3 regions of the Priestia veravalensis genome follow, and region 3 is predicted to be linked to each of the others. Evidence: riboswitches for the same ligand, from Rfam matches in the RefSeq annotation. Region 3 holds a riboswitch; each other region holds the start of a gene.
What was found. Region 3 has a riboswitch for thiamine pyrophosphate ahead of tenA (thiaminase II). Riboswitches for the same ligand answer to the same signal wherever they lie in the genome.

Region 1: another riboswitch for thiamine pyrophosphate. It lies ahead of AS180_RS07150 (acetylornithine deacetylase); the one in region 3 lies ahead of tenA (thiaminase II).
Region 2: another riboswitch for thiamine pyrophosphate. It lies ahead of thiT (energy-coupled thiamine transporter ThiT); the one in region 3 lies ahead of tenA (thiaminase II).

What each region holds. Positions count from the first base shown of each region.
Region 1 is NZ_KQ758637.1:64,820-68,088, reverse strand. It holds gene AS180_RS07160 (ABC transporter ATP-binding protein) at 1-132, opposite strand, end outside; gene tenA (thiaminase II) at 125-796, opposite strand; gene AS180_RS07150 (acetylornithine deacetylase) at 796-2,073, opposite strand; TPP riboswitch at 2,181-2,283, opposite strand; gene AS180_RS07145 (HAD family hydrolase) at 2,590-3,243, opposite strand.
Region 2 is NZ_KQ758628.1:83,135-86,403, reverse strand. It holds gene AS180_RS02405 (TcaA NTF2-like domain-containing protein) at 1-196, opposite strand, end outside; gene AS180_RS02400 (TcaA NTF2-like domain-containing protein) at 226-1,170, opposite strand; gene thiT (energy-coupled thiamine transporter ThiT) at 1,356-1,928, opposite strand; TPP riboswitch at 1,989-2,091, opposite strand; gene AS180_RS02390 (GNAT family N-acetyltransferase) at 2,159-2,653, opposite strand; gene AS180_RS02385 (cysteine hydrolase family protein) at 2,749-3,269, opposite strand, start outside.
Region 3 is NZ_KQ758631.1:80,806-84,074, forward strand. It holds gene AS180_RS04460 (sodium/glutamate symporter) at 1-944, opposite strand, end outside; TPP riboswitch at 1,339-1,437, shown strand; gene tenA (thiaminase II) at 1,549-2,238, shown strand; gene AS180_RS04470 (aldehyde dehydrogenase) at 2,278-3,269, opposite strand, start outside.

The sequences.
Region 1 (3,269 bases), on a different contig from region 3:
TGAACCGCTTGCACCAACAATGCTGACAAACTCTCCTTCTTTAATATCAAAATTAAGAGATTCTAAGATTGCTCCTTTGCTTTCTTCATATGAGAAAGTCACCTTTTCAAACTCCAAAGCTTTTTTATACATGAACAGGCCACATCGCTTTTTCATAAGCCATATCCCAGAATAAGTATTCAAAGCGCGTCGTATTAATAAAGATTTCTTCTAGCTTGTTAAGCTCTGCTTCTGATTTTCCTTCTGCTAGCTGATCCATTAGATCGATGCACCAAGTCGCAAGCTCACCAAATTCAGCTGAGCTGTACATGTGAATCCACTCACTATAAAGCTCATGAGCTGCTCCAGGCTGAGTGGAAAGCTCTTTGCCAATTTCCCAATAGCTCCACATGCACGGGAGCAGTGCGGCAACAAGCTCAGCTAGCGTTCCGTTTTGAGAAACGTGAAGCATATAGTGCGTGTAAGCAAGCGTTGTTGGCGCGGGCTCTGCTGTTTCTAGTTCTTCAGGAGTAATTAAAAAACGTTTTGCATATTGTCTATGTAGCTCCATCTCTTCGTTGATCGTTGAATGTAATAACGCTGCAAATTTCCCCATCGTTTGAACATCTGTTGCTTTTACTGCTCCAAGTGCAAATAGCTTTGCATAATCAATTAAATACACGTAATCTTGTACCATATAAAAGCGAAACTTCTCTTGCTCTAACGTCCCTTCTCCCATCCCCTTTACAAAGGGATACTCATGCGTTTGCTTCCAAATAGGCTTTACTTTTTCATATAAACGTTCACTGAATCTCATTAGGCACTCTCCTTTTTTGTATGTAGCCACTCATAAATAAACTGAACCATCACTTTCGTGTAATCGAGTAATTGATCAACGGACAGCTTTTCATTAACAGCGTGTGCTTCCGTTAATTCGCCTGGGCCATAAATAACTGTAGCTATACCTGCATCAGCTAGCCAGCCACCGTCCGTAACCGTTGGAGAAACGTTGACTTTCGCTTCTTTCATTGTCACTTCTCTATGAGCACTGACTAACGAGTGAACTGCTGGGTGATTTCTATCTACTTCAAATGCAGGGAAAATTTCACCTCTATCTTCAATCATTGATGTTCCTCCCCACTTAAACGTTGGGAGATTTTCTCTTAGCCACCGATCTGCTTTTGCAACCTGTAACAGATGGTCTTCTACTTCTTTCGCTACTTCTTCATACGATTCATTTGGATAATAATGAACGGTCACCCACAGCCTGCACTCATCTGCGATAAACGCTGCGTGGCGACCACCTTCAATAACCGCTGGATTTATTGTATTTGTTCCAGGCGGAAAGCCAGGGTAGCTTTTGACAACAGCCCAGTGGCGCTCTAACTCTTGTAGTGCACCAATTAATTTCATCATTTTTTCAATTGCACTGGCTCCCAACAAACCGCCGCCGGCATGAATCATTTGTCTTCTTGTGGCATCATGATATGTTTGCTTACTTTTCACAGTTATCCACCCGGTAATGACTCCACCTTGACCTTGGATTTGCAAATCACTTGTATCAACCACAACCGCAAAGTCTGCGCTATATCCTCGCTTGCAGCATTCAAGGGTACCTGCCTCTCCAACCTCTTCACCGATAACTGACTGAAACACTAAATCACCAGGAAACTCCACTCCAGCTTCACGTAGAAGCTTAATAGCAAACAGCGCACCAGCGAGTCCGCCTTTCATATCGGCAGCGCCTCTCCCCGTAATAAATTCTTCACCGCACCTCGCTTGAAACGGATCAGCATCCCATCCTTCGTCTTCGTTAACAGCTGCAACATCAATATGTCCATTAATAATCAAGCTCTGGTACCCACTTCGATTTGTTCCCTTTAATGTTCCAACAACGTTAGGATCATTTGGATACACGTCCCACATATCTGTTTCAAAACCATAGCTTTCCAACAGCCGCGCAATATAGCTCTGCGCTTCTTTTGTATTACGTGCAGGTGGTGCTGGTGTTTTGTAAGATATGAGCTTGGTCAAAAGTTCAATAAGCTCATCTCGTTTGTCATCTACTTGCTTTACTACATCCGTAATATTCATACCAATTCCCTCCTTCTAAACCACATAAAAAAGCGCTTCTTTTCATAGAAAAGAAGCGCTTGAATATACACATGTATCCCTCTTACATCACGTAAAAGTCATAGATGTAGCACACAATACCTCTTTCCTACGCTAGTATTACCTAGTTCAGGTTATAAGGGTTAAGACAAGCGTCTCTCTCAGCTTTGAAAAGCACCCCTAGTGGTTTGATAATGACTATTTTTTTGTAAAACTATCTGATTATTACCTCTATTAGTTGTACCACACTACCTTATATAGTTCAATACAATTTGCAGAATTCTAATTTGACCTTCAAAGCCACAATAGCGTTATGTTTAATTCTATCGGATGCCTACCAAGTATAGAAGACTAGGGACGAGCTATTCAGCTTAGAATCCCTCCTTTTCTATACTTACTTCTTTTGACAAGTTGGACAGTAATACAACCGCCTCGTATTCCGTTCCCAAAAATACACTTAGAACCATAGAAAGTGGAGCTAATGCTAGCTTCACTTTTTTAATGACTTACCTGTTCAATTACTTCTTGCAACGACTTCTCTTTCATAGAGGCAATGCGTAAGTGATACGTTTCAAACGTCAAATGTGCAGAGAGACGATTCGGCACAATTACACATTGTAAACCCGCAGCAATCGCAGCTTTTGCACCGTTGGCTGAGTCTTCAAAAGCAATGGCTTCAGAAGGTTTTACGCCTAGCTTTTCAACTGTTTGCTTATAAAGAGCTGGATCTGGCTTAACTTTTTCCACGTCGCCACGCGTTTGCATCACTTCGAAATGACCAAGGAGATCTAATTCCTTTAAAAACGACGTAACCCATGCACGGTCTGAACTGCTAGCTAAACCAATTTTCAGTCCTAATTCTTTCGCTTCTTTTAAATACTCAAGAACGCCTTCACGAGCTGCAAGCTGCTTCATTTTTTCTCGGTGACGCTTTAATGACTCTTTTGCAATTTCTTCCTTCGTTAATTCACGACCAAACTGCTCATATAAAAAGTCGTAAAGCGCTTTAGTATCCGTTCCTATATAAGACGCAAACTCTTCAATTTTCAAATGTACGCCACGAGGTTCTAGCATATCGCAGTATACTTCATACCAAACTGATTCTGTATCTACAATTAATCCATCAAAGTCAAACACAATTGCTTTAATCATCTTTCATACCGCCTTTATATCTCAAT
Region 2 (3,269 bases), on a different contig from region 3:
TGGCTTCTTCATTTGTCACAACGGGAAGAGAAGAACTCTTTTGTGTCTCATTAGCAGACTCATCGACATCAACCAGAACGGTAGCTTCTGATTCAGGCTCTTTTGGTGTCGGAGCCGGAGCAGACTTTGTCTCACTACATGCTGACAGCACAAGCCACAGGAAACAAATTATGGCCACGATATATAGATTTCCCATTTGAATCCCCCTTTTTTCTTTTATCTTGTTTAACTTTCAAACGTGGACAGCTCAAATGCGCCTGCAGGAATCGTCCATTTAGACTCAGAAGCCTTTTCTAAATGATGAATAACAAAAAGAGAATTTGCTTTTAGGGTCACGACAATTGTTCCTTTATTTCCATTATTGTCCGTATCGTAATGAATAACAGCTTGATTATGTTTAAAAATTATGTTTTCTGCTTCTACTGTAGCTACTTCTACTGAATTTGGTGGCTTATAGGCATGAATCTTCACCGTAGCCTCTGAGCTAGAAGAAGCATAAAACTCTACGATTGGAGCACCTTTTAAGTCAGAATTGGCAGTGGACCATTTACCGTTATATTCATTTAAGCTAGCTGCTCTTGTAATAGCTGGTGCATTTGACTTCGTTTCTTCTGCTTTATCCATTGTATACGGCTCTACGCTTTTAATTCGCAATGTACCTTGATCGCTTATTAGCGTATACAATTGATTAATACTCTTTGTATAATCCTTTTTATTAGGTTGATGGATGGTGACCTCTTCAAACGTTTGTAAATTTATTTGATTTTTCTCAGCTTCATACCAGTTCACAACTTGAAACGTCTTTAGTTCTTGACGAATTCCTTGCTCCGAAAAATTATCAATTTTCATTACTTGCTGTTTATAAAACTCACTATCTTCTATTATATATGTCTGAATTGACTTAGCTGATTTATGAAGGATTCCATCATGTAAAGCCTTGAAGTAGCTATTCATAAACTGCGAGATTATTTTTTCATCTATTGTATCTGAAATATCATATCTGTACTGGTTTTCAACAACATCTTTCTTTGCTTCTTGATCATGACTTTCTATCTCTCCTGCAATCATCAAGTCCGTATCGACTTCAGTTGCTTTTTGAGCTTTTTGCTGACATCCTGCGAGTAAAAGGGATGTTGCAATCGTCATGTAAAGGAGATTACGTTTGTTCATTAACATGATTCCTTCCTACAAAAAATGGTATGTATATTCTTCCAACAAACAGACCTAGTATACCATTCTACAAAAAAACCCTCAACCCTTTCATAAAAAGAACAAAAACACTGAAAACATGTAAATTGGTTTAAAAACGCAAAAAACCTATAGGATGTTACTCCTATAGGTTTCATTCCTTTTATTTATGATGCGCGATTTAATACCACTCTTGCAGCAGACGGAATTAATACGGCTAAAATGATTAGGCAAGCAATCATGGATCCCACCATTGCTAGTCCGTTCATCGTAAATGAATACCATAATGCAGATACTCCTTTTGGCGCATAAGAGCCCCAAAAAATAATCCCTGCAACAAAGTGCCAAAAATAGCGAGCAACGCTGCCGATAACAATTGCTAAAATAATAAATGTAAATGCTTTTGTTCGATTGTTAGTAGCTAAGTTCTGCTTAATAGCACCAGACAATAGCCCTGCTAGACCAATGAATGCAAATGCAATAAAATATTCGATAAATGCTTGTAGAGGTGTTAATACATAAGCAGTACCCGTGACAACTTGTAGCAATCCCCACAAAAATCCAGCTACCACGCCTGATTTAAATCCCCATCGAAAGCAAATAATGAAGATTGGTACCATGGAAAATGATATGGACACGGCAGGTGCAATTGTAATTGATGGCAATATATCAATTATCATTGCTAGAGCTGCAAAGATTGCCACTTCAATTTTCGCTTGTAAAGACATTCCTTTGTTCATCGTCTTTTCACTCCTGTTGTAAAATCATTAGTATTCAACGACAAACACAGGAGGCAGCACAAGCTGCACGCTCCACACTCCCTACGCTAGCATTAACTAACAGGTTCAAAGGGTCAGAACAATTGGTTCACTCTCAGCCATTCAGGCTCCCCCTGTGGTACGTTGATATGTATTATTAGAACGCTTTCTATTATAACATAATTCTCAAACAAGATACTATTTAATTTCACTTAAAGAATCAGTTGATAAAACAGAACATCTTGCCATTGATTGAACTTCCATCCTACTTCTTTAAATTCCCCACAAAAGGTAAATCCAAACTGTTCATGCATTTTAATACTTTTATCGTTTCCTTTTGTAATACCAGAAATAACAACGTGATGATTTAACTCTTTTGCTTGTACTAGAATAGCTTCCATTAACCTTTTACCAATTCCAAATCCTTGGTGAGCTTCATCTACATAAACGGAGAGTTCAACTGTTCGAATATATGCTTCTTTATCACGGTAGGAAGACAAAGATGCGTATCCAGCTACTTCACCATTTCGTTCAGCAACAAGCAGTGGAAACAGTTGACTTTGGTCGTGAGATTCAAACCAGCTTTTACGTTGCCCAATTGTTACAGGAGTTAAGTCAAATGTTGCTGCGCTTTGGCGTACTGACTGATTATAAATAGCCACCATTGTAGGTAAGTCTTCTGCTAAAGCTTTTCTAATTACTGTCATGATGTATCGTGCTCCTTTTTCAAAATGATGTTTCTATTGTACTTGTTTTTGTCAGAATAATCTACACAAAAAACCTGATGCAAAAGCATCAGGCCTCATTTTATATATTGATAGGATTGCAGTACGCGTAGGGCTTCGGATGTTGAAGTAACCGTTGCAAATTCATTGTGAAGAGATGATAAGCTTAAGCGATGAACATCTTCTGCTGCAAAAGTTGTTTCACCGTCATATGATAACAGATTGAAACACGCAGTTGCATCGTGGATGACGTAAGTGCGATAACCTAAGTTTCCTGCCATGCGTGCCGTTGTAGAGACGCAATGGTTCGTTGTTAAACCTACTAGTATAAGCGTATCGTATCCGTTTTCCTTCAGATAGTTATCCAGTTCTGTTCCTATAAAACAGCTATTTTTATGCTTTCGAATTAAGTATTCATCACCAACAGGACCGAAACCTTCTTTGAAACGGAATCCTTCCGTCCCTGGAAAAAGAGGAGATGTTTCGCTTTTTGAAGCATGCTGGACATGAATAACCGGAAACTGCTGTCTCCTCCAAGCTTGTAAAAGAGTGAGCATATTATCTTCTGCATGAATATTATTACGAGTTCCCCAAGCAT
Region 3 (3,269 bases):
AAACTAATAGAAGCAATACCAAACGCAACTAAGAAGTCTGTTGCACTTCCACTAATTCTGTTCATTACATCTGCATTAATATACTGATCGCTATTCGTTTTCTTCATAATACCTTTAATAGCTAAACCTACAAGAAAAGCTAGTGAAAAAGCCGGTATTGTTACTGAAGGCAATAACGTTTGACCTAGCTCACTTAAATAGTAGCCACCTAATGCGATAATTGTCACTAAAGCCACATGTAAGACAAGTGGATCAACAGCAATCGATGATACCGTATCCATTTTTGTAGAAGTGCGCTTTTCAGGGGGGATTAATCCTGTTCTTAATTCTCGTGGTAAGTCTTCAAATCTTGCAAGATAATTTGTTTCACCTTTTTTCGAATAATATTTAATGAACGCCAACCCTACTACGATTGAGCAAATAACACCAATTGTTGCTGATGTCATCGCTAGCGATAATCCTTCTTCCCATCCTTGCTTTGCAAACGCATCTCCGACAGCAGCCGCTGTTCCATGTCCACCGATAAATCCTGCTGCTAATAACAAGCCAAATCCTAAGTTTAAATCTCCCCAAACGTTATTTAATAGCAGCAATGAAAATAGTAAACCGACGCCCCACATTGCTAGCATAATCATTTGAGAATACGACCACATACTACCTACGCGACCCGCTATTTCTTTAAACTTTACACTTTGAGTTGCAATTGGAATTGCACCAAAAATAACCGCGATTAGAATACCTGGATAAGTTCCAATTTGATCAGTGAATGGAATGAGGCCAATACCGTTTGGCCCTAATGCTAAACCCAATATTCCGGCAATAATACTCGCAGGTAAAAATAAGTTTTGTACCCACCTGACCTTTGCTCGAATAATGGTACCAGCCACTAATAACAGTGAGATGAAACCAAGATCCACAAATAAATCCCATGCTGATAGATTCATTAAACAACCTCCTTAAAAAATATAATTCCTACTAAATTGACAGGACTAATTTATATTAAACTAGGCAAACTGAAAAGGCCATTTAGCTTCAGCTAAATACCTCTTCAATTTGTAGCTTAATTCTTTAATTGAGCTTGTTTAAACGTAACGAACTTACAATTATTATAGCATGATAGCACAGCCTTTGCACATTCCGACAAGATTCGTGACAATTTTCTCATTTTTTCATTAACTACTTCAATCGTTTAGTTACTAGTTTCATATGTAATTTATCTCATTTATTTTTTTAAAATATCACTATTCAAACTACTACTTTCCATTACTTTTGAACCGTTTTTTCTAAACTTTTGTATAATTCTTTTTTTTATGTTAAATTGAATAAGAATAAAATGAAAGAATCCACTAGGGGTGCCGTTTGGCTGAGACAAGGAATCTTGATCCCTTTGAACCTGATCTGGCTTATACCAGCGTAGGAAAGTGGTACGGCGTTGTCGTGTAATACACCAACAACTGTCTTTACCACTCCATATAATGGGGTGTTTTTTTGTTATTGCCTACATTTATAAGTGCATTCCTTGTGGATTCAATTAGGGAGGAATATCAATTGTCATTTTCAGCTCAATTACGCAAAGAAGCAGCTTACATTTACGATTCCATCTTTCAACATCCATTTGTTGCAGGTATTAAGGAAGGAAAAGTTCCAAAAGAAGCTTTAATTCATTATGTGTCACAGGATTATGAATATTTAACTGCTTTTGTTCGCATATACGGTGCGGCGTTAACAAAATGTAGTACCCGTGATGAAATGGAAGTGTTTAATAACGGTATTTCAATTGTTTTACATAGTGAAGTCCATCCTCATAATAATTTTTGTAAAGTAGCTGGCATTCGTTATGAAGATATGAAGCATCAGCCCTTAGCACCAACAGCAAATCATTATATTAGCCACATGATGACGGTCGCACATACAGGGACACTAGGTGAAATTATTGCTGTGCTACTGCCATGTCCATGGACATACGTTGAAATTGGCGAGCGTATTGCAGGCGAAGTGAACTTAACACCGGATCACCCTTTTTACGAATGGATTTCCTTTTATACCAATGGAGAAATGAAAGAAACGACAAAATGGTTTTGTGACAAATTAGATGAGTTAGCAGAAAAAGCTTCAGCTGAGGAACGTAGACGTATGAAAGAGCATTTTATCAAAAGTTGCGAACTTGAGTATCTATTTTGGGACATGGCCTACAAACAAGAGCAATGGCCTCTATCTCAAACCATCGTGCACTCATAACAAACAGGGCTTCTTATAAAGAAGCCCTTTCGTTTGACGTTATTTCAAAAACTTTTTAATCGTTTTTAGACTTTGGTTATCAGACGGATACTTAAAGGCAAAATCAAACTTTGTTGTTTGCTTCAGCACGCTTTTAAAGTGTGAAAACGTTTTAAAGCTTGCCTCACCGTGATATTGACCGATTCCACTCTCTCCAACTCCTCCAAATGGCAGGTGCGGCGTTGCCAGGTGCATAATCGTATCGTTAATGCACCCTCCCCCAAATGAAACCGTGTTAATAATTTGCTGCTGAACCTCTTCACTTTCTGAAAACAAATATAGAGCTAGCGGCTTTGCTTTTTGATGAACTGCACTTACGACCTCATCTACACTTTCATATTCAATAAGAGGTAAAATTGGACCGAAAATTTCGTCTTGCATAACGCTTGAATCCCATTTTACTTCGTCTAAGACGGTTGGAGCAATCTGGAGCGTTTCTTCATTATAATTACCGCCAATTACAACTTTTCCATCTTGTAAAAACTCAATTAAACGATCGAAGTGTCTCTCACTGACAATTCTGCCATAACGCCCGCTTGTGAGTACATCTTCGCCATAAAACTGCGTTACCGCTTTCTGTAGCTGTGCAATAAGCTGAACCTTTACGTCTTTATGAACTAGCAAGTAGTCTGGAGCAACGCATGTTTGACCAGCATTCATACTTTTACCAAACATGATGCGCTTAGCCGCAAGTTCAACATTTGCATCTCTATGCACAATACAAGGGCTCTTACCTCCTAGCTCTAACGTGACTGGAATGAGCTGCTTTCCTGCTTCTTGCATAATGACTTTTCCAACGTTGACGCTTCCTGTAAAGAAAATATAATCCAGCGGTTGCTTCAATAAGATTTGAGTCGTTTCCACAGCTCCTTCTATAACTGTAACAAACGAAGGGTCAAACGTTTTGGCAAGCAATTCTTCCATTACCCTTGAAACATTAGGCGTCAGTTCCGACGGCTTAATAATTGCTGTATTGCCCGCTGCAATAGCGC